DNA from 4 places in the Oceanobacillus sp. FSL W7-1293 genome. Region 3 is predicted to be linked to each of the others. Evidence: riboswitches for the same ligand, from Rfam matches in the RefSeq annotation. Region 3 holds a riboswitch; each other region holds the start of a gene.
The links. A riboswitch is a leader RNA that binds a small molecule or an ion and turns the genes downstream of it on or off. The one in region 3 is predicted to bind S-adenosylmethionine.

Region 1 (5,409 bases), 1.5 Mb from region 3:
AATCTTAGCTTCTTTTTTTAATTTTTGCTGATAGAGTGCAAATAACTTAGGACCGTTCATAAGCATCCTCCTCTAGAGGCTTTACTGTATCTTTTTGCTGGTCTAAGTCCGCCCAGATTTTATCGAAAAGCCGGCTGTATTTTGGATGCTTTCTTGCCATAAACGGTGATTCATTTCGTAATTCAACAGGCACGTCATATACTTTTTCAATTGCACCGGGATGCGAAGACATCAGAATAATCCGGTCGCTCATTGAAATAGCTTCCCCGATATCATGTGTTACCAGAATGGCTGTTTTTTGATAAGCTTTTAATAAATCAGCTACCAATACTTCCAGTTTTAGCTTTGTCTGAAAATCCAGAGCAGAAAAGGGTTCATCCAGTAAGAGAATTTCCGGCTCTGTGATAAGTGTTCTGATTAATGCCGCCCGCTGCCGCATCCCCCCTGATAATTCATTAGGGTATTTATCAGCGACATCTTCTAGTCCGACTTCTTCCAAAAGGGCAATTGCTCTTTGCTTTAAATCCTCTGGCTTCCGTTTTCTGATTCTGGGTCCAATGAGCACATTATCAATAATGTTTTTCCAGGGAAACAAATAATCCTGCTGGAGCATATAGCCGATTTCTAAATCGCTTCCGTCTATATTCTTCCCGTTTACTAAAATATTGCCTTCAGCAGGTTGCAGCATTCCAGAGATAAGAGAGAGCAGCGTAGATTTACCACAGCCGCTTGGTCCGAGCAATGAAATGAATTCATTCTTTTTCACAGAAAAAGAGATATTGTGCAGCGCTTCTGTATATTGTTTTTTGGAGAAGTAATAATGAGATACCCGCTCTAATGTAAGATAAGACATTGTTGACCTCCTTTATTCCCCGATGATCCGCTCTGCATACTCTGTGTTGACGAGATCTTCATATGGAGCATCTCCAGGGAGCTCCCCGGCTTCATCCATAATATCTTTTAGGTTTTCCCAGGCATCCTCTTCCAGCAGCGGAGATGTCGCAAAGGAGCCTTGCTGTTTATAGCGGTCGATGGCATTAGCGAGCATTTCTACATCGGTATCTTCAAAATAAGGCTCTACCACTTCTGCAATTTCTAACGAATCTGTCTCCTCCACCCATTGCTGTGCTTTATAGATTGCTCTGGTAAATGCTTCGACAGTTTCCTCTTCTTCCTCTAAAAAGCTTTGCTTTGCCATGAAGACAGTATATGGCACTTGCCCGGATTCTTCTCCGAAAGAGGCGACAATCTCACCCTGGCCATTTGCTTCAAAAATACTTGCGGTTGGTTCAAATAACTGCACATACTCATAATCCCCGCTGGCAAAAGCGCCTGGAATATTTGCAAAATCAATATTCTGAACTAAATTTAAATCTTCTTGAGGGTTGATATCATGCTGCTTCAAAACATACTCCCCAACCATCTGAGGCATTCCGCCGACACGCTGACCGAGAAAATGGCTGTCGCGTAAATCCTCCCAATTAAATTCTTCATCTGCGTCCTTGGCTACTAAAAATGTTCCGTCCGTCTGAGTCAGCTGGGCGAAGTTCACAGCGTAATCCCTGGAATCCTGAGCATAGACATAGATAGATGTTTCTGAGCCGACCAGCGCAATATCTGCGCTGTCAGATAACAGTGCTGTCATTGTCGTATCGCCGCCCCATGTTGTTTGCAAATCGACCTCCAGTCCTTCTTCTTCAAAAAAGCCTTTTTCTAAAGCAACATATTGCGGTGCATAAAAAATGGATCGTGTGACTTCTGCAAGGTCTATCTGGGTCATTTTATTTTGATTACAGGCACTAATGAGAAGCAGAGAACAAATCAATAGAATGAAACAAGCGAGCTTTCTCATTTTCTTCTTCCTTCCTTTCTCAAAAAACTGTTCTTGAACATCTTGTATAAATATATGTTTCGCGGGATGATTGTGTGAACGCCTAGAATTTGGAGATTTTGTGAGGTGAAAAGAAAAGAGCAGCAAAAAAAGGATAAACCCAAATTGGAGTTTATCCTTTTTTTGCGTGAACATGCTATTTTGGAGAAGCTGTTTGATTATACTGGACGATACAGCGGACCAGCCTGTTGAATTGTGTCGCTGACTTCCGTGAATTTCTCGAAATTCATATGGAATTTTCCGGCTAAATTTTTAGCTTCCAGTTCATAACTTTCCTTATCTGCCCAAGCATTTTTAGGAACAAGAACTTCATCAGGAACACCTGGAATGAATTTTGGGATAGCCAACCCGAAAATTTCATCTGTTGTTGTTTCCGCGTCATTTAACTCGCCGATTAAAGCGGAGTGCACCATCGCACGCGTGTAGGATAATTTCATTCTCGTTCCTACACCGTACATGCCGCCGGTCCAGCCGGTATTAATCAGGAACACGTTAGCATCAAATTTATCAATTTTTTCTCCGAGCATTTCTGCATAGACAGATGGATTTAATGGTAAAAACGGAGATCCGAAGCATGCTGAGAATGTAGCGACAGGCTTAGTTACACCACGTTCTGTACCAGCCAGCTTGCTCGTGTATCCGCTTAAGAAATGATACATTGCCTGCTCTTTTGTCAATTTACTGATTGGCGGTAAAGTACCGGAAGCATCTGCGGTCAGGAAAATAATTGTATTTGGATGTCCGGCTACACTTGGCTCTAAGCTGTTATCAATATTTTCTAATGGATAAGCCGCCCGTGTATTTTCTGTTAACAAAGTATCATCATAATCCGGGACGCGTGTATCTTCATCCAAGGCGACATTTTCCAAAACAGATCCGTAGCGGATAGCATCAAAGATTTGCGGCTCTTTTTCTGCAGATAAATTAATGCATTTTGCATAGCAGCCGCCTTCAATATTAAAGACACCTTCGTCACTCCAGCCATGCTCATCATCACCGATTAACCTTCTGTCAACGTCAGCTGAAAGTGTGGTTTTTCCAGTTCCGGATAAACCGAAAAATAAAGCGACATCGCCATCTTCTCCGACGTTAGAAGAGCAATGCATGGACAGAACATTTTGCTCGGGGAGGAGGAAATTAGCTACAGAGAAGATAGATTTTTTTATCTCTCCCGCATATTCTGTTCCGCCGATAAGCACAATGCGCTGTTCAAAGGAAATGAGAACAAAGGCTTCGGAGTTTGTACCGTCAACTTCCGGGTCTGCTTTAAAACCGGGAGCAGAGATTACTGTAAAATCAGCTTCATGTAATTGCTCCATTTCTTTTTCAACAGGAATAAATAATTGTCTTGCGAATAAATTATGCCAGGCATATTCATTGATTACCTGAATAGGCAGTTTGTATTTTTCATCCGCACCCGCATAAGCTTGCAGATGAAAAATTTCTTCTTGGTTATCTAAATAGGCAATCACTTTGCCAATCAGCCTATTAAAGACTTCCTCTTCAATAGGCTGATTAACATTTCCCCAGTCTACCTTATCCGCTGATAAAGCATCTTTTACAATAAATTTATCTTTTGGAGAACGTCCCGTGTATTTTCCAGTGGTGGCACGGACCGCACCAGTAGATGTTAATTTTGCTTCATCACGATGAATAATTTTTTCGATAAGCTGGCCAACAGAATAGTTGCTGTAAATATTAGTTAAAGTGAGCTCCTCCAGTATACTTCTCCGCAATATTTTCATAAAGCAATTATTCACTCCTTATTAATGGTTTAGAATTGATTTTATCTTGAAATATGTTTATTAGTATAACACATTAAATATAATAGTTCATACTAATTTATGAAAAATTATTTTTTCTGTCACAGATGATAATAAGGTTGACAGGAGAGGCTTGTTTCGTTAATCTAAATATTGAACGGATACTCTTATTTGGAGATGGTGGAGGGACAGTCCCGATGAAGCCCAGCAACCTCACTTTAAGTGAAAGGTGCTAACCTGATGCAAGGATCATTCCTTGAACAATAAGAGCGAAAGGCCAATAAGTTTTCCTTTCCTCATATATTTTGAAGGAGAGGTTTTTTTGTTTTTAGGAGACTTTTTAAATATCCTCTAAAAAATGAAACCACATTGGGTGGAATGATAAATTTATATTGAAATAGAGTTCCGTAACATTATTGGAGAAGGGGAGTTAGCCTTATGGCTGCAAATCGTCGTTTATTTACTTCTGAGTCAGTTACTGAAGGGCATCCGGATAAGATGTCTGACCAAATTTCAGACGCTATTCTGGATGAGATTCTCTCGAAGGATCCGAATGCCAGAGTGGCTTGTGAAACTACGGTTACAACTGGAATTGTTTTAGTTGCCGGAGAGATTTCTACAAGTACATATGTAGATATTCCTGCAATTGTACGTGAAACAGTACAAGGAATTGGCTATACACGGGCAAAATATGGTTTTGATTCAGAAACATGTGCTGTATTGACTGCTATTGATGAGCAGTCTCCTGATATTGCCGGCGGTGTGGATGTTGCGCTGGAAGCAAGACAAGGACAAGAAAGTGAAGAAGAAATCGAGGCAATTGGTGCCGGTGATCAGGGATTAATGTTTGGTTATGCATGTAATGAAACTGAAGAGCTGATGCCTTTACCAATTTCTTTAGCACACCGTTTATCCAAAAGATTAGCAGATGTTCGAAAGGAAGAGATTATCGGCTATCTGCGTCCAGACGGGAAAACACAGGTAACCGTTGAGTACGGTGAAGATAATCAGCCGCTGCGTGTAGATACGGTTGTCATTTCTGCGCAGCATCATCCGGATATTACGAATGAACAAATCGAAGCGGATATTATTAAACATGTTGTCGAAGCTGTTGTACCCGGTGAATTACTGGATGAAAAAACAAAGTATTATATTAATCCGACCGGGCGCTTTGTTTTAGGCGGTCCACAAGGCGATGTCGGCTTGACCGGAAGAAAGATTATTGTAGACACTTATGGAGGCTATGCCAGACATGGGGGCGGCGCTTTTAGCGGTAAGGATGCAACGAAAGTGGATCGTTCTGCTGCGTATGCGGCCCGTTATGTTGCTAAAAATATTGTTGCTGCAGGTCTTGCTGATTCTTGTGAGGTTCAGCTGGCTTATGCGATTGGCGTTGCCCAGCCCGTTTCTATCTCAATCAATACATTCGGTACAGGGGAAGTCAGTGAAGAGAGATTAGTGGAAGCAGTCCGGGAGCTATTCGATTTGCGGCCGGCAGGTATTATCCGCATGCTTGATTTAAGAAGACCAATTTTTAAAAACACAGCTGCTTACGGCCATTTCGGACGTACAGATATTACATTCCCATGGGAAAAAACAGATAAAGTAGAAGAATTAAAAGCGTTGACTGCAAAATAAAAAAACGTCAGGTGTCTGAAGATGCCTGACGTTTTTCTTTAAAGAATAAAAGTATATAAAAAATGCTGAATATAGCCGCTCCAGAAATACACTCCGCTTTCCGTGGGCTTGAGCTCA
Region 2 (5,409 bases), 1.1 Mb from region 3:
TGCCCATAAATATTCCCCTTTCCGCGGTACCGATGAATTAAAAAAGGCTGCAGCACAATTTTATAAAAGAGAATATGATGTCGATTTAGATCCTGCTTCAGAAATTGCTATTCTGTTCGGCAGTAAAATCGGTCTGATAGAGCTCCCTTTAGCTGTTATGGATGAAGGCGAATTAATGCTCTTGCCAGACCCTGGATATCCAGATTATTTGTCCAGTGTTCCATTAGCAGATGTTACTTATGACACCTTCCCATTATTAGAGGAAAACAATTTTTTACCAGATTATGCTGCCCTGACGGCGGAACAAAAGAAACTTGCCAAGCTATTATATCTCAACTATCCAAACAATCCGACCGGAGGAGTTGCAACGAAAGAATTTTTTGAAGAAACCGTTGCATTAGCGGAGGAAAATGATATCGGCGTTGTTCATGATTTCGCTTATGGAGCCATCGGTTTCGACGGCCATCAGCCAGTAAGCTTCCTGCAAACAAAAGGAGCGAAAGATGTCGGCGTTGAGCTGTACACCCTTTCCAAAACCTATAATATGGCTGGCTGGCGAGTCGGTTTTGCTGCCGGCAACAAAGATATGATTGAAGCGATTAATATTCTGCAGGACCATTTATTTGTCAGTCTTTTCCCAGCTATTCAAAAGGCAGCTGCGGAAGCATTATCAGGTGATCAAAGCTGTGTCACCTCGCTTGTCGAACGCTATGAACAACGCAGAGATGTCCTCATAGAAGAATGCAGACATATCGGCTGGGAAGTCACTGCACCGAAAGGCTCTTTCTTTGCCTGGCTCCCTGTACCAGCGGCGTTTACAAGTGAAGCATTTGCCGATTATTTATTACAAGAGGCGGATGTTGCCGTTGCAGCCGGGAATGGTTTCGGAAGGAATGGAGAAGGTTATATACGCGTCGGATTACTCGTAGAAGAGGAGCGTATTCGTGAAGCTATTCGACGTATTGAGAAACTGCAGCTGTTTCAAAAATAAATATTGACGAAACTTGTAAAATAAGATACTTTTAAAGAATACAATTCAATTACGATTATACCTCTTATCCAGAGCAGCTGAGGGACTGGCCCGTTGAAGCTCGGCAACCTTTAAAAAGGTGCTAATTCCAGCAAGACATCCGTCTTGAAAGATGAGAGCAGAAAATAAGATTACATTTTCGAGCCTCTCTTTCATCTAGAGAGGCTCTTTTTACAAATTGTATAGATTTTGATAAGAAAAGCTGCTGATAACTACCAGTTCAGCATAAATGATAGAAAGGCAGGAAAAACAGCAGATGATTAAATTAGAGAATGTCACCAAAATTTTCCCCTCCAAAAAAGGAAAAGATGTTACTGCACTGGACAATGTGACGATTTCTGTCAACAAAGGAGAAATCCATGGCGTAATCGGCTACAGCGGTGCAGGAAAAAGTACATTAATTCGCTGTGCCAATTTACTGGAATCCCCTTCGAAAGGCAAGGTTTGGATTGATGGAATTGACTTAACCAAATTATCAAAAGAAAAGCTCCGGCAGACAAGACAGAAAGTCGGCATGATTTTTCAGCATTTTAATTTATTAAGGACTGCCAATGTCTATGAGAATATTGCGATTCCATTAAAATTACTCGGCGTACCGAAGGCAGAGGTTAAGGAAAGAGTCATGAAATACTTAGATATTGTCGATTTAGCCGAGAAAAAAGATGCTTATCCTTCTCAGCTTTCCGGCGGTCAAAAACAGCGTGTTGCTATTGCCAGAGCACTGTCCCAGGAACCACAGGTTCTCCTGAGCGATGAAGCAACCAGCGCACTTGATCCAGAAACAACAAATTCCATTCTCGAACTATTATTAAAAATTAATGCAGAGCTTGGAATCACAATTCTATTGATTACGCATGAAATGAACGTCATCCAAAAAATATGCGATTATGTTTACGTTATTGAAAACGGAAACCTCATTGAACAAGGGTCGACGATAGAATTATTTACAAAACCTAAACAGCCGACAACCAAAAAATTCTTAAATACCATTTCACAACGAAAATTATCGGACCGTTTGATTGATGATTTGAATTTAGAGGGCAAAGTAATTCGTTTGACCTTCCTTGGTGAAAATACAGGACAGCCATTGTTATCTAAGGTTACACAGCAGTTTTATGTAGAACCGAATATCTTGACGGCAAATATTATCGAATTAAAAAATGGCATTGTTGGTAACCTTGTCGTTCATTTAATCGGCAGTGAGCATCAAGTGGAACATTCTCTCTCCTTCTTGCAGGAACAAGGCGTAGAAGTAGAAGAATTGGGGGTAAATTGACATGCAGGCATTTATTGATCAATGGGGTTCAGAGTTTTATGATGCCATAATAGAAACCATTCAAATGGTTTTAATCTCTTTGTTTTTCGCTGTTATTATCGGCGTTATTTTAGCTATTCTCTTAGTTTTGACACGACCGGGACAACCATTACAAAATAAATTTGTTTATCAGTTTTTAAACTTACTGATTAACGTTATCCGATCGATTCCGTTTATTATTCTTTTATTCTTCATGCTTCCTTTTACCAAATTGATCGTAGGTGTGACCATTGGTGTCAAAGGGGTTATTGTACCGCTCGTTGTCAATGCAGCTCCTTATATTGCCAGACTGATTGAATCCTCCCTGCTGGAGGTCAACCAAGGTGTTATTGAAGCATACCGGGCGATGGGAGTAAAAACACATCAAATTATTTGGAATGTGATGCTGCGGGAAGCGAGACCAGCTATTGTTCTTGCATTAACTATCGCAACAATCAGCCTTATCGGGGCAACCGCTATGGCCGGCTTAGTCGGAGCAGGAGGCTTAGGTGACCTTGCTTACCGGTTTGGACATCTGCGTTATGAAACAGATGTCATGTATGTCACCGTTATTATGCTCGTTATTATCGTTCAAGGTCTTCAGTCTCTCGGTAACCGGCTCGCCGAACGATTGAAAAAAGATTAATTGGGGGAAAAAATATGACAACCTCATCCAAAAAAGGCTCTTTCTTAGAGCATATAACCATACAGGATTCCTTTCCGATTGGAACTGTACAGCTTGAAGCTGCAGCAAAGCATGCCCTGCCGGCAGAAGTGTTTGGCCACATCCGCTCCGGTGCCGGCGGGGAAGAAACGTTAAGAAAAAACAGGGAAGCCTTTGAGAAATATTCAATTGTTCCCAGATTTTTACGTAATGTCTCGGAAGTGGACACATCTATACGTATTTTAGGAAAAGAATATGCTTCCCCATTGATGGTTGCTCCGATAGGTCATTTAAAAATGGTTCATGAAGAGCCTGACTTTGCCGTTGCAAATGTTGCAGCTTCAATGAATATTCCATATATCCAAAGTACGGTTACAGCAAGATCTATCGAAGAAGTCTCAGAGGCTGTTCCTCATGGGCCAAAATGGTTTCAGTTATATTGGGCCAATAATGATGCTATTTCCTACAGTATGGCAGAACGCGCAGAAAAAGCCGGGTATGAAGCGATTGTCGTCACCGTGGATACCATGATTCTCGGGTGGCGTGAAGATGATATGAGGCATCAGTACTCCCCATTGAAAAAAGGATATGGAAAAGCAAACTATGTCCAAGATCCTGCATTTCAAGAAGGATTAAAGGATGGCCAGGATGAAATTGAATCGATTATTGAAAACCTTCATCATCCATCGCTCCATTGGGACAATATAACAGAATTACGGCAACGCACGAAGCTGCCGATTTTTCTAAAAGGCATCCTTCATCCGGAAGATGCAAAACAAGCAATAAATGCCGGCATAGACGGAATAATTGTGTCCAATCATGGCGGCAGACAAATGGATGGAATCATACCAAGTCTGGAAGCATTACCAGCTATACGCGAAGCTGTTGGCCCAGATTTTCCTTTGCTGCTTGACAGCGGTATCCGCCGGGGAGCAGATGTCATCAAGGCTCTGGCGCTTGGCGCAGATGCAATTTTATTTGGACGTCCTTATACCTACGCGCTTGCACTTCAGGGAGAAGCAGGGGTTCAGAAGATATTCGCCAACCTTGCGCAAGAAGTTGCTGTATCGATGGCATTATCTGGAGCTAAGTCAATAGAAGAAGTAAAGCAGCTTACATTGAAAATTGCTGCTGATAACTAAGTATATATACAGAGCGGCCTCTTGACGGAGACGCTCTTTTCTTTCATCATATAATAATATAATATTTTGAAAAAGGATAAAAATAGGTGAAAGGAGATTTTAAGTATGAGCGTTATTCCCGAAATTTTAACACATATCGAAACAGCTTACCGGACGCATAGCCCTGTTTCATTTATTCGTGAAGACTATACGATCAGCGAAGACGAAGCATATCAAGTGCAGCATGCGTTTATAAACAAACGTGTTCAGGAGAACGATGCGGTTGCCGGCTATAAAATCAGTATGACTAGTAAAGAGACACAGGCAATTGCTGACACACATGAACCTGCCTACGGAACGATTCTAACTTCCCAAGTGCTACAGGGAGATTCTGAATATGCACTATCTCATTTATTCTCCCCTTTGATTGAACCGGAGCTGATGTTTTTCATCAATGAAGACATCTCGAATGACGCAGATATTCAGGAAATCATCGAAAAAACTTCTGTTGCACCAGGGATTGAAATTCCAGATGCAAGATATATCGACTGGTTCCCGAATTTTTCATTAATGGATTTGTTATCTGACAATACAGCAACAGGCAGAATAGTTACAGGCAGCCCTGTCCCTTCCCCCAGCATAGAAAAGCTCGGTGCAATTGATCTCGATTTAAAATTTAATGGGAAAACAACACATATCGGACGCTCTGATGCAGTATTAGATAATCCTGTCAATGCGGTTAAATGGCTTGTGGAGAAATTAGCCGAGCATAACCTGTCCCTGCAAAAAGGCATGGTGGTTTCTTCTGGAACATTTATTTCGCCATTTAAAGCAGAAGCAGGTGAATATCTTGCCAGCTACCGTGATATTGGCAGTGTAAAAATAACCTTGATTTAAGCGTGATATAGAGAATATGGGGTGACTTATGATAAATAGGAAAGAGAACATTATATCAGGGGTTTTATTTATTATTGCAGGGATTTTAATTACTTTTTTCTTAAATACAGCAACTATGATTATTGCACTTTTTTTAATTACTGTACCTGCAATTTACGACTGTTACAAGAAGCCGACACTTGCTAAAATACTTTTTTATATTATTGTATTTGGAGCCTTTTCTGTTTATCTCATTTTCTTTCTTTAGATTAAAGCTAAAGATGGGATTGCTATTCTTAATACATCGGAATAGCAATCCCTTACTTTTTTAGCTATTATTTAGCCCGCAGAAGCCAAATAGAAACAGGAAATCTGATTTATTTCGTTAAATAGGAGCTCTCCCATAGCGGAAGTGCTGTTCCTA
Region 3 (5,409 bases):
GACACTCCTAAGCAATCTTTTGTGCATAGGAGATTCATCTCCCCCTTACCTCTACGCGCTTGAAGAGGGAGTTTTCTCTCCTTTTTTCGATAAACACTTACTTACTTTTTAATTTTACTTATCGAATCAGTGACATAATGGCAAATTTATTTTTGTTCATCACCTTAGCTTCCGTTTTCAATACTGGTTTATTAGCTCAAAAGTATCTACATTCAAAACAGCCTTCTCTAAATGATTCATAGTGCGTGTTCAAAAAGTTCGACAAAAAGGAGATTCGGAAAGCCCACCTCTCCAAATCTCCTTTGCTCATCGCTCTTATTTCCAGACATCTTCAGCAATTCGCACAACATGCCGGATTTTTTCCCATTGCTGTTCCTCACTCAATAAGTTTCCTTCCTCTGTGGAAGCAAACCCGCATTGAGGACTCAGGCAAAGCTGATTCAACGGTACATAGCCCGCCGCTTCAGTAATTCTTGCTTTAACAGCCTCCGGATCTTCCAGCTCGCTGAACTTAGACGTGATAAGACCCAGTACGATAAATAAATTATCACAGTTTACATGACGCAAGGGTTCAAATCCGCCCGAGCGGTCATCATCAAACTCCAGGAAAAGACCATCCACCTGTAAACCGCCAAAAATCGTTTCTGACACCGCTTCGTAACCGCCGCTTGACATATAGGTAGATTGGAAATTCCCCCGGCAAATATGCATTGTTACCAGCATATCACCTGGTCTGTTCGCAATCGATTCATTGATTGCTCTCGCACATAATTCAGCTGTTTTCTCTGGATTTCTTCCTTTTTCAATCAACGAATTTCTGCCCTTCTCTGAGAAAAAGGCTGCCCAGGACGTATCATCCAGCTGCAGGTAGCGGCAGCCTTCATCGTATAATGCCTGAATCACCCCTCGATAAGCAGCAACCAGGTCATCAATAATGGCTTCATCATTTTCATAAATTCCTTCTTCAAAATCTGCTCTGAAAAAGAGCATGTTCGGGCTCGGAATCGCAAATTTTGCAACCGCATCTCCGGCAATACCATGCAGGAATTTATAATGCTCGATCATATAATGATTACTAAAACCAATTTTACCGGTTACCTTAATGCCTCTTTTTTTCGTTTCCACGCCAGTGAACTGTAAACCTTGTTCTGCGGTATAGCCTTCCACACCATCTAAGCCTTCCAGAAAATCAAAATGCCACCAGGCTCGGCGAAACTCCCCATCTGTCACGGATTGAAGTCCTGCTTCTTTCTGCTGTTCTACCAGTTTGATAATTTCCTCATCTTCCAATTGACGCAATTGTTCTGCACTGATTTCTCCTTTTGCCTGTTGTGCACGCGCCTCTTTTAAACGCTTAGGTCGTAGAAAACTTCCTACATGATCTGCTCTGAATGGAGCACGTGTATTTTTTGTCTCTGCTGATATTGCCATCGAATACCCCTTTCTCTTTATCTGCTATATTCATTCTATATTCCATTAAAAAAACCCCTTCCGAAAATAGAAGAGGTTCGATATGATAAAGTCTCTTCTTATCTTCAAGCAAAAATGCTTCTGGAATTAGCACAGTACAAATCAACGTCTGCTGCTAAGGCTTCAGCGGGCCAGTCCCTCCACCTTTCTCGATAAGAATATATGGAATTATACGAATAATTACAGTTTACTTTACATGGAAGCAATGAATTCGTCAAGGAGAATCCCAAAATATAGGAACCTTGCTGCGATCGATTTAAATCAAGATTGCGTTACCTTTTTTTATCGGAAAAAATTTTATAATCTTCACTGATTACAAAAGCAGCCAAATACAAGCAGAAAAATAAAATAGCTGCTCCTTTCCATGATACACTAACTCTCGTAAATAGGGGCTCAATACATATTTTATAAAAACTAACACTAAGCAACCATTGAACGACATAACTCCAAAGCATTACTTTCTTTGTCTGTTTCATTTTCGCTGCTTTAAGGATTAGCATATATAACAAATCAAACAGCATCCCCACCATGTAAGACAGAAAAAGCAATCCTCCGAAGTAAAGAAAATTAATAAAAATACTATCAAAAAAATGTATTTCGATAAGATTCCAGCCTGCTAAAATATTAGATAAACCATATGTTATTAAAATAGGAATGGCTACAATAACTGCGATACTACCCATTACTAGACCAACAGTAAGCAGATTGGCAACAAGGGTAGAAAAATCCGTTTTTTTATTATTCAAAATTCATTGAATCCTCCTTGTCTATACCTATATTATAAGGGACTATTACATCCTAATGAATATATATTCTTTTAACTCACTGTACTACAATATCAACTGAAGATTTCCCTAAATTTTCATGTTTCTGAAACGACAGTAACAACTTTTTTATCGCTCAGTTAGTTTAGAGCCAGTCGCTCCCCCAAATTTTGAGCTGTAGTTTTCGTAGCAAATTCATCTTCTTTTTGATTTAATTCCATCCTATCACATCCTGTGTGTCGATAAACTTCTACTAAATGAAGGTTCTATTTATAAATCTTTTAAAAAAGCTAAATAATTCTCTAACGTTTTCACCTAACGTTCGGCTATAAACAATAGAAAGGGTTCATAATCCCCTTCTGTTCCAGAAATATCTAAAGCCTCGTAATACTTGAATCTATCGTCCTTTTCAATTGTAATTGGAGGAAATCCAGACTTCATCAATTCAAAATTCATAAGTAATCTAGAGGTTATTCCATTTCCATCAGAAAAAGGATGAATATTCACAAATTTTGCATGCAGCAGACTAGCTTTTCCTAAAGGGAGTCTTGAAAACGTATTTTACTTTCTTAGAATCCCTTATACTCTGGAGTGCAAGCCTTTCGTGAATGCCTTAGTTGGGACTGCGATTACTCGCCCCATCAAAACCGTTGCACTTATACTTTATTCCTTGAATTCTTTATGCTTTCTTAAAGTGTAAAAAATAACGAGTTCTCTGATCTTTAAATTTCTTCAATTATATTTTATTCCTCCCAAATGATGCTAATCACCATTATACCATATACCAAGTCCGATCAACTTTCTTAGAATTCTATGAAGGAAACTATAAATGTAAATACTCTCTTCAATACCCCATCAAAAAAAGTACCAGACATCTAACAATAATCAATTGTTACAATGCCTGGTACTTTATTTAGCTTGATATTAGAACCTTAGCTGACACGATTTCCCGGTTTTATCTCTTCTTTTAATTTAAAAGAAAGAATAAATCCAACGATAGCAATAATTGCTGCTACGATAAAGGAAACATTCACACCATGAATAATACCATTGATATCCTCACCTGGTATAGCTGCAGTGGACATGATTGTTACAAGCACTGCTGTACCAACCGAGCCAGCTACTTGGCGGAATGTATTATTCATTGCTGTCCCGTGCGGAATCAATTCGTTAGGCAGCTGGTTCAATGCCATGGTTGTCATAGGCATCATTACCATGGCAATCGAAATCATGCGAATGGCATTCATGGTTGCCAGATAGTTGAAGCTTGTATCCGCAGATAAATTCGTGAATGCAAAAGTTGTCAAGGCTAGCAGTAACAAGCCGCCCCGAGCAAGCCATTTTCCTCCGAATCTATCAAAAAGATAACCGGTAATCGGGTTGGAGAATCCCATTATAATCGCACCGGGCAACAAGACAAGCCCAGATTCAAGCGCCGAGAAGCCAACCATATTCTGCATATATAACGGCAAAATAACATTTGTCCCAATCATCGCAGCGAAGACCAGCATTCCAAGCGCCGTTGCTAACGTGAATGTGCTGTGTTTGAATACCCGGAATTCAAGAAGCGGTTCTTTCAAGTTCAACTGTCTGGTAATAAACCAATAGAGAGAAATGCTGCCGATAACAATCGTAAGAATGACCTGAAGACTGAGCCACCCTGCGTCGCCGGCGACACTGAAACCGTATAGAATTGCACCGAAGCCAACTGTAGAAAGGATGACCGATAAAATATCCAATTTCGGTTTCTTCAGCTCTGTTACGTTTTTCAATAAGAAGTAAGCCGCTATCATATCTAAAATAGCAATCGGCAGTACAACATAGAATACACTGCGCCATGGGAACTGATCCACGAGCCAGCCTGAGAGACTCGGGCCAATCGCCGGTGCGAATGCAATAACTAGTCCAAACAGTCCCATTGCTGTACCTCTTCTATGAACAGGAAAGGTCAGGAATAATATCGTCTGCATCAGCGGCATCATAATGCCGGCCCCTGAAGCCTGCAAAATCCGCCCAACCAATAACAATGAAAAGTTTGGTGAAATTGCTGCAATAAACGTGCCGATAGTGAACAATCCCATTGCAGTCATAAATAATTTACGTGTTGTGAATTTATCAATTAAAAAAGCCGTAACTGGAATCATTATCCCATTTACGAGCATAAAAACCGACTGTAGCCATTGCGCTGTACTCTCACTCAAATTCAAATCTTTCATGATAGGTGGAAGTGCAGTCCCTAGCAGCGTCTGGTTCAATATGGTGACAAAAGCACCGGATAATAATACCGCGAAAAGCGGAATATATTTTTTAATTTCAAATGTATTTTCGCTTTCCATTTTATACCAACTTCCTTACAAAATATTTACTTTTTAATCAACAATAGAACATAATATCATATTTGAAAGAGAACAACAAATCATTCCGCTTATTTTGTAACATTTTTATTCAGTTAAGCCCTCTTTACATCAAAGGATTTTGATTTGGTTAATATGGATAAGCTGATGAAAAGCTTTTCCGATTTACACTTTTTAATTTCATTAAAAAAACCATTGCATAATCTATTGATAAGATACATGAATGGTTTTAGAATGATTGGTAATTTATTTTAACTTTACGCAGCTTTTTATAATCTACCATAATAAAGAAGAAATTAATCCCATATATTAGGTCGTTTCACCCCCATTGTTCTCATATAACTTAACAGTTGTCCCGTATGTACAGATTCATGATACGCAATCCGCAATAACATATCGCCCAGTTTTCTTTTATAACCAACATCTGAACGGTCAATTTCAATATTTTCTAAATCATTTACATGTATTGCCTTTATATATTTAATAAATTCATTGCGGTACTTCTGAGCAAATTCCAATTCATCATCCACTGTTGTAAATACTCTATCCTCAAAAGGATTAGATATATTGGTTAACGCCCTACTCCCTCTGCCAATGATAATTTGATGATAAAGAAACTCCCCTTCTAATACATGCCTAATCATTTCAGAGCAGCTGATTGCATTTTCATCAGGTCTCCATTGCAGCAATTCTTCTGGTATTGCTCTCCAAACTTTTTCGCTTCTGCGTCGGACTTCTTCAAAATTAAGAGTAATCAATTCATTTGTATTCATTTCATAATCCTCCTGTCGTCTTATACAACCTATTGTAGCACGCAGATA
Region 4 (5,409 bases), 1.6 Mb from region 3:
GAAGGATAATAAAATTACATTGAACCTATTTTAGAAAAAATGAAAATACAGGCGCTGCTCCTGAATTTTCAAAAAAGGCACTAAAAATAGGTGAAAAAGAGCTGACTTTTCCACATTCGTGTATAGTTAGCTCTTTTCTTTTCATATAATATAGAAAAAGCATAGGATAGGATTAGGTTAAAAAGGATGTTCAGCCTAATCACTTCGATAAGGAGTGCAAAACGATGATGGAAGATGATTACAACAAAGTCATAATCGTTGAAGGGTTATCTGATAAAAAGCATCTAGAAAAAATACTTGACGATAATACCATCACCATTGTTTGTACAAATGGAACCATCGGTGTAGAAAAATTTGAAGAGCTGTTGGAATATTATCATTTGGACGATACAGATGTATTTATTCTGGTAGACGAGGATGATTCGGGAATGAAACTCCGAAAACAGCTGGCCAGAGAACTGCCGCACGCAGAGCATATTTATGTAAGCAGTGAATTTCGTGAGGTTGCGGCCACCCCAAAAAGAATGTTGGCAAGTATTCTGGCAGGAAAACGCATTGGAATCAATCTCAATTATCTTGCAAAATGGTAACGTAAAGCGTTAAAATAAGAATGGATTCTATCCGCCGGGGAAATAAATAAGGAAAGATGGGAAATCGTTTTATACGCAACCAGTGTAACCCTTTCACTCAGCATATATAATTTTATGGAAAGAAAAAGATTGAGGGGAATGAACTTGAAACAGTTTAGTGGAGAAGAAGAGAATCATCAGCGATTCATACTATATATTTATACACCATTTTGCGGGACATGTACGGTAGCCCGCGCCATGCTTGAAAAAATAGAAAGGCTGCATAAAACAGATATTTTTACGGAAATGAACGCGTCCATGCACCCTGATTTTATGCAGTCTCATCAAGTCGAAAGTGTGCCATGTCTTGCATTTATGGAAAACGGTAAAATGGTAGAGAAAGTGTACACGTTTCAATCGACTGCAAATATTTACCAGTATTTGATGAAATACAAACCGGAATTATTCACAGCAATAAACAACTAAGTTTTTTCTGTATTAAGATAATGTTTAACGACGATAAGCAGAAGATGGAGAAATCCGAGTTAATGGCTGAGGATTGTGATTGACAAGGCACAAATGGCATGCTACTATAATGGCACTTCATTTAAAAATAGGCAAACTCTTATCAAGAGCGGTGGAGGGACTGGCCCATTGAAACCGCGGCAACCTTCAATCATTGAAAAGGTGCCAATTCCTGCAGGAAACTGTAAAGATAAGGGAGCAATGGACGATATTGTGTATAATAAAGCGTCTTTCTGTTCTCTTGCAGAAAGACGCTTTTTCAATGAAGAGGAAAGTATAGAGTACACAATAAAATAGGTTTGTACACATATAGGAGTGAAATAAAGTGATATCCATTGAAGGATTGAAGAAAATATTCTCTTTAGAAAAAAAAGACATTGTCGCCGTAGATAATTTAAATCTTAACGTAGCAGATGGAGATATTTATGGCGTAATCGGATATAGCGGCGCGGGAAAAAGTACTTTTGTCCGTTTGATTAACAGATTGGAAGAACCGACATCAGGTACGATAAAAATCGGCAATCAGGTTATTACATCCTTATCGAAAAAGGATTTACGTGTTGCCAGACAGGATATTGGAATGATATTCCAGCATTTTAATCTGCTCTGGTCCCGGACAGTCGCTGAAAATATTGAATTTCCGCTTGAGATTTCCGGTGTGGAGAAAAGCGACCGGAAAAAGCGGGTGCTGGAATTGATTGAATTAGTTGGCTTGGCAGGCAAGGAAAATGCCTACCCGGCACAGTTAAGCGGCGGACAAAAGCAGCGGGTCGGAATTGCAAGAGCATTAGCAAACTCTCCGAAGGTCCTGCTTTGTGATGAAGCAACCTCTGCACTTGATCCGGAAACAACGAATCAAATCCTGCGTTTATTGCAGGATATTAATGAAAAACTGGGTCTAACCATTATTTTAATTACCCATGAAATGCATGTGATCCGCAAAATTTGTAATCGGGTTGCTGTGATGGAACAAGGGAAAGTGGTAGAAGAAGGAACGGTTCTCGATGTATTTACCAGACCAAAGCAGCCGGTAACACAGAAGTTTGTTGAACAGCTGACTGGATCAGATGAGGAAGAGGAAGACATGACAGAGTTGAAGGAAAGATATCAAGAGGGCGCGTTATTACGGATACAGTTTTTAGGAGAAAGTGCAAACCAGACTGTAATCAGCCAGCTTGTGAAGAATTTTGATATCCATGTTAATATTTTGCAGGGGAAAATCACCCAGACACAGGTCGGGAGCTATGGGACATTGATTGTTCAGCTGATTGGAAATCAGCAGGAAGAGGCAATGAAGTACCTGGAGGAACAGGATGTTATTGAATTGGAGGTAATTCAGCATGCTTGAGGAATTATTTCCAAACGTTACGATAGAAGATTTAGTAGAAGCTTCTCAAGAAACACTTTACATGACCATTATAGCTTTAGTCGGCACAGCCATTATTGGCTTACTTTTAGGCCTGCTGTTATTTTTAACGTCGAAAGGGAACTTTTGGGAAAATCGATTGATTAATTTTGTTGTTGCAACATTTGTCAATGTATTTCGTGCTGTTCCGTTTATTATATTGATCCTGCTGTTATTTCCTTTCACTGATTTTGTAGTGGGGACACTGCGCGGACCTAATGCTGCTTTACCGGCTTTAATTCTCGGTTCTGCTCCATTCTATGCAAGATTAGTGGAGATTGCATTGAAGGAAGTAGACAAAGGGGTTGTAGAAGCTGCCAAAGCAATGGGGGCTAAAGCAAGGACGATTATTTTTAAGGTGCTGCTTCCAGAGTCCAAGCCTGCACTTGTATCAGGGCTGACGGTTACAGCGATTGCTTTAATCGGTTATACAGCGATGGCAGGAGCGATTGGAGCAGGCGGATTAGGGAACCATGCCTACTATTTCGGATTTCAGCGGAAAAGCTGGGATGTTGTATTTGTCAGCACAGTCATCATTGTGATTATCGTATTTATCTTCCAGTTTATTGGGGATGCTATAACCAGAAAGATAGACAAGCGTTAAAAAAGGTGCTATTCAAGAATTTCTTGATTCACATAATAAAAAATAAAAAGGGGCGTTCAACATGAAAAAGCTTTGGTTTTTAGCAGTTGCGAGTTTGATTTTATTATTAGCAGCATGCGGAGGAAATGATGATTCTTCCAACAACGAAGAAGGTACAGGCAGTGAAGGGGATGAGCCAACTGAAATTACAGTAGGTGCTTCCAGTATCCCGCATGCTGAAATCTTAGAAGAAGCAGCACCGTTATTAGAAGAAGAAGGAATTACATTAGAAATTGAACAGTATGAAGACTATGTTTTACCGAATGATGATTTAGATAATGGGACACTGGATGCGAACTTCTTCCAGCATCAGCCGTTTCTTGACCAAACAATAGAGGATGCCGGATATGAAATCGAATCTATCGGCGGAGTTCATGTAGAACCAATGGGAGTCTATTCTCAAGGTATTGAAAGTATTGATGATATTCCAGAGGGAACAGAGGTGGTATTAAGTAACTCTGTATCAGATCAGGGAAGAATTTTATCTTTATTTGAAGCAAATGGATTAATTACATTAAATGAAGATGTGGATAAAGTAGCTGCAACAATAGATGATATTGAGGAAAATCCGAAAGATTTATCCTTCCACCCGGATGTTGCGCCTGAGATTACACCGGATATTTATAACAGTGAAGAAGATTCGTTAGTGGTTATTAACACCAACTTTGCTATCGGAGCAGGATTAAATCCACTTGAAGATGCGCTTTTTATTGAAGGCGATGAATCAGATTATGTAAATGTTATAGCTGTACGTTCAGAAGACAAAGACAGCGAAGCATTAAATACATTAGTAGAGGTACTGCAATCTCAAGAAATCCAGGATTTTATTACGGATAACTATGATGGTGCTGTAATTCCAACACCAACTGGCGCAGAATAAAGAGCATTTCCGAAGAATACTAAGAATGTGAGAGTATATCCATCTATAGCGAAAGATTTTCATAAATTATCCGAAAATATAAGTTTAAATCGATTTTGAGCGGGAATCATACCTGTGTTAGCATATTGAATGTGTTAAACAAACCGAAAGGATGATTTATTATTACCACTGAAAATGGTTTAAGTTACACTTCGGAAATGGAAAAAGGAATTGGTCAATCAAGAGGTGTCAATTACGAGGAATATGACCGAAGCTTGAATAAAAAGTTAAAAGTGGAAAAAGAAAGAGAACAGGAATACCAAAAGGCGAAGAGACTTTCTACAGAAGCAGTTTCTGGTAATTTAAGATAAAAATAACAAAAGCTGATGTCACGGGGCATCAGCTTTTTAAATGGAAACAGACCTTGAAAAAAGTGTCTAAAGAAGCATAGTTAAAAGCTTTTTAAAGACGAATGATAACAGTTGCGAATTAATTTGAAATGCTTTAAGATTGTAATGAGAATAAATTGAGAATGGATATCATATTCATTTCATTTAAAATACAGTTTTTGGAGGTATGATTTATGTCAGGCTCAGTATTAGAAGTTAAGAATCTTCACGTATCTATTGAAGATAAGGAGATATTAAAAGGGGTAGACCTAACCATTAAAGGTGGAGAATTCCATGCTGTCATGGGACCGAATGGTACAGGTAAATCCACATTGGCATCTGCCATTATGGGTCATCCTAAATATGAAATAACAGAAGGATCCATCACCCTTGACGGGGAAGATGTTTTAGAGATGGAAGTAGATGAACGTGCCCGTGCCGGCCTGTTTTTAGCAATGCAGTACCCAAGTGAAATCAGCGGTGTAACTACTTCTGACTTCTTACGTTCTGCGATTAATGCAAAACGTGAAGAAGGCGATGAAATTCCATTGATGAAATTCATCAAAAAATTGGATAAGGACTTAGATTACCTTGATATTGATCAAAATATGGCAACGCGTTACCTTAACGAAGGTTTCTCCGGAGGGGAGAAAAAGCGTAACGAAATCCTGCAATTAATGCAGTTAGAGCCAAACATTGCTATCCTTGATGAAATTGACTCAGGTCTGGATATCGACGCATTAAAAGTAGTGTCAAAAGGAATCAACCAAATGCGTTCGGATAATTTTGGATGCTTGATTATTACTCACTACCAACGTCTATTAAACTATATTACGCCTGATTTTGTACACGTAATGATGCAGGGACGCGTAGTGAAATCTGGTGGACCAGAGCTTGCAAAACGTCTTGAAGCAGAAGGTTATGAGTGGATTAAAGAAGAATTAGGAATCGAAGACGAAGAAACTGCAGAACAAAACGCGTAATGTAAGGAGGGATAATCATGACTGTAGAAACAAAGC

Region 1: linked by a shared signal. The riboswitch ahead of metK (methionine adenosyltransferase) and the one ahead of MKY65_RS09720 (5-methyltetrahydropteroyltriglutamate--homocysteine S-methyltransferase) in region 3 are both predicted to bind S-adenosylmethionine.
Region 2: linked by a shared signal. The riboswitch ahead of MKY65_RS04295 (ATP-binding cassette domain-containing protein) and the one ahead of MKY65_RS09720 (5-methyltetrahydropteroyltriglutamate--homocysteine S-methyltransferase) in region 3 are both predicted to bind S-adenosylmethionine.
Region 4: linked by a shared signal. The riboswitch ahead of MKY65_RS17500 (ATP-binding cassette domain-containing protein) and the one ahead of MKY65_RS09720 (5-methyltetrahydropteroyltriglutamate--homocysteine S-methyltransferase) in region 3 are both predicted to bind S-adenosylmethionine.

The regions. Positions count from the first base shown of each region.
Region 1 is NZ_CP150212.1:3,473,280-3,478,688, reverse strand. Features, by position in the region: gene MKY65_RS16995 (ABC transporter permease) at 1-60, opposite strand, end outside; gene MKY65_RS16990 (ABC transporter ATP-binding protein) at 47-853, opposite strand; gene MKY65_RS16985 (ABC transporter substrate-binding protein) at 866-1,852, opposite strand; gene pckA (phosphoenolpyruvate carboxykinase (ATP)) at 2,050-3,636, opposite strand; SAM riboswitch class I at 3,819-3,924, shown strand; gene metK (methionine adenosyltransferase) at 4,093-5,292, shown strand.
Region 2 is NZ_CP150212.1:865,696-871,104, reverse strand. Features, by position in the region: gene MKY65_RS04300 (pyridoxal phosphate-dependent aminotransferase) at 1-991, shown strand, start outside; SAM riboswitch class I at 1,053-1,149, shown strand; gene MKY65_RS04295 (ATP-binding cassette domain-containing protein) at 1,287-2,306, shown strand; gene MKY65_RS04290 (methionine ABC transporter permease) at 2,302-2,970, shown strand; gene MKY65_RS04285 (alpha-hydroxy-acid oxidizing protein) at 2,985-4,130, shown strand; gene MKY65_RS04280 (2-keto-4-pentenoate hydratase) at 4,236-5,006, shown strand; gene MKY65_RS04275 (hypothetical protein) at 5,035-5,253, shown strand; gene MKY65_RS04270 (tyramine oxidase subunit B) at 5,363-5,409, opposite strand, start outside.
Region 3 is NZ_CP150212.1:1,955,300-1,960,708, reverse strand. Features, by position in the region: gene MKY65_RS09720 (5-methyltetrahydropteroyltriglutamate--homocysteine S-methyltransferase) at 316-1,431, opposite strand; SAM riboswitch class I at 1,527-1,629, opposite strand; gene MKY65_RS09715 (hypothetical protein) at 1,743-2,216, opposite strand; gene MKY65_RS09710 (MDR family MFS transporter) at 3,167-4,570, opposite strand; gene MKY65_RS09705 (DinB family protein) at 4,885-5,361, opposite strand.
Region 4 is NZ_CP150212.1:3,577,805-3,583,213, reverse strand. Features, by position in the region: gene gcvH (glycine cleavage system protein GcvH) at 1-9, shown strand, start outside; gene MKY65_RS17510 (toprim domain-containing protein) at 225-590, shown strand; gene MKY65_RS17505 (thioredoxin family protein) at 735-1,055, shown strand; SAM riboswitch class I at 1,192-1,291, shown strand; gene MKY65_RS17500 (ATP-binding cassette domain-containing protein) at 1,420-2,442, shown strand; gene MKY65_RS17495 (methionine ABC transporter permease) at 2,435-3,103, shown strand; gene MKY65_RS17490 (MetQ/NlpA family ABC transporter substrate-binding protein) at 3,165-4,022, shown strand; gene MKY65_RS17485 (hypothetical protein) at 4,220-4,372, shown strand; gene sufC (Fe-S cluster assembly ATPase SufC) at 4,585-5,373, shown strand; gene sufD (Fe-S cluster assembly protein SufD) at 5,391-5,409, shown strand, end outside.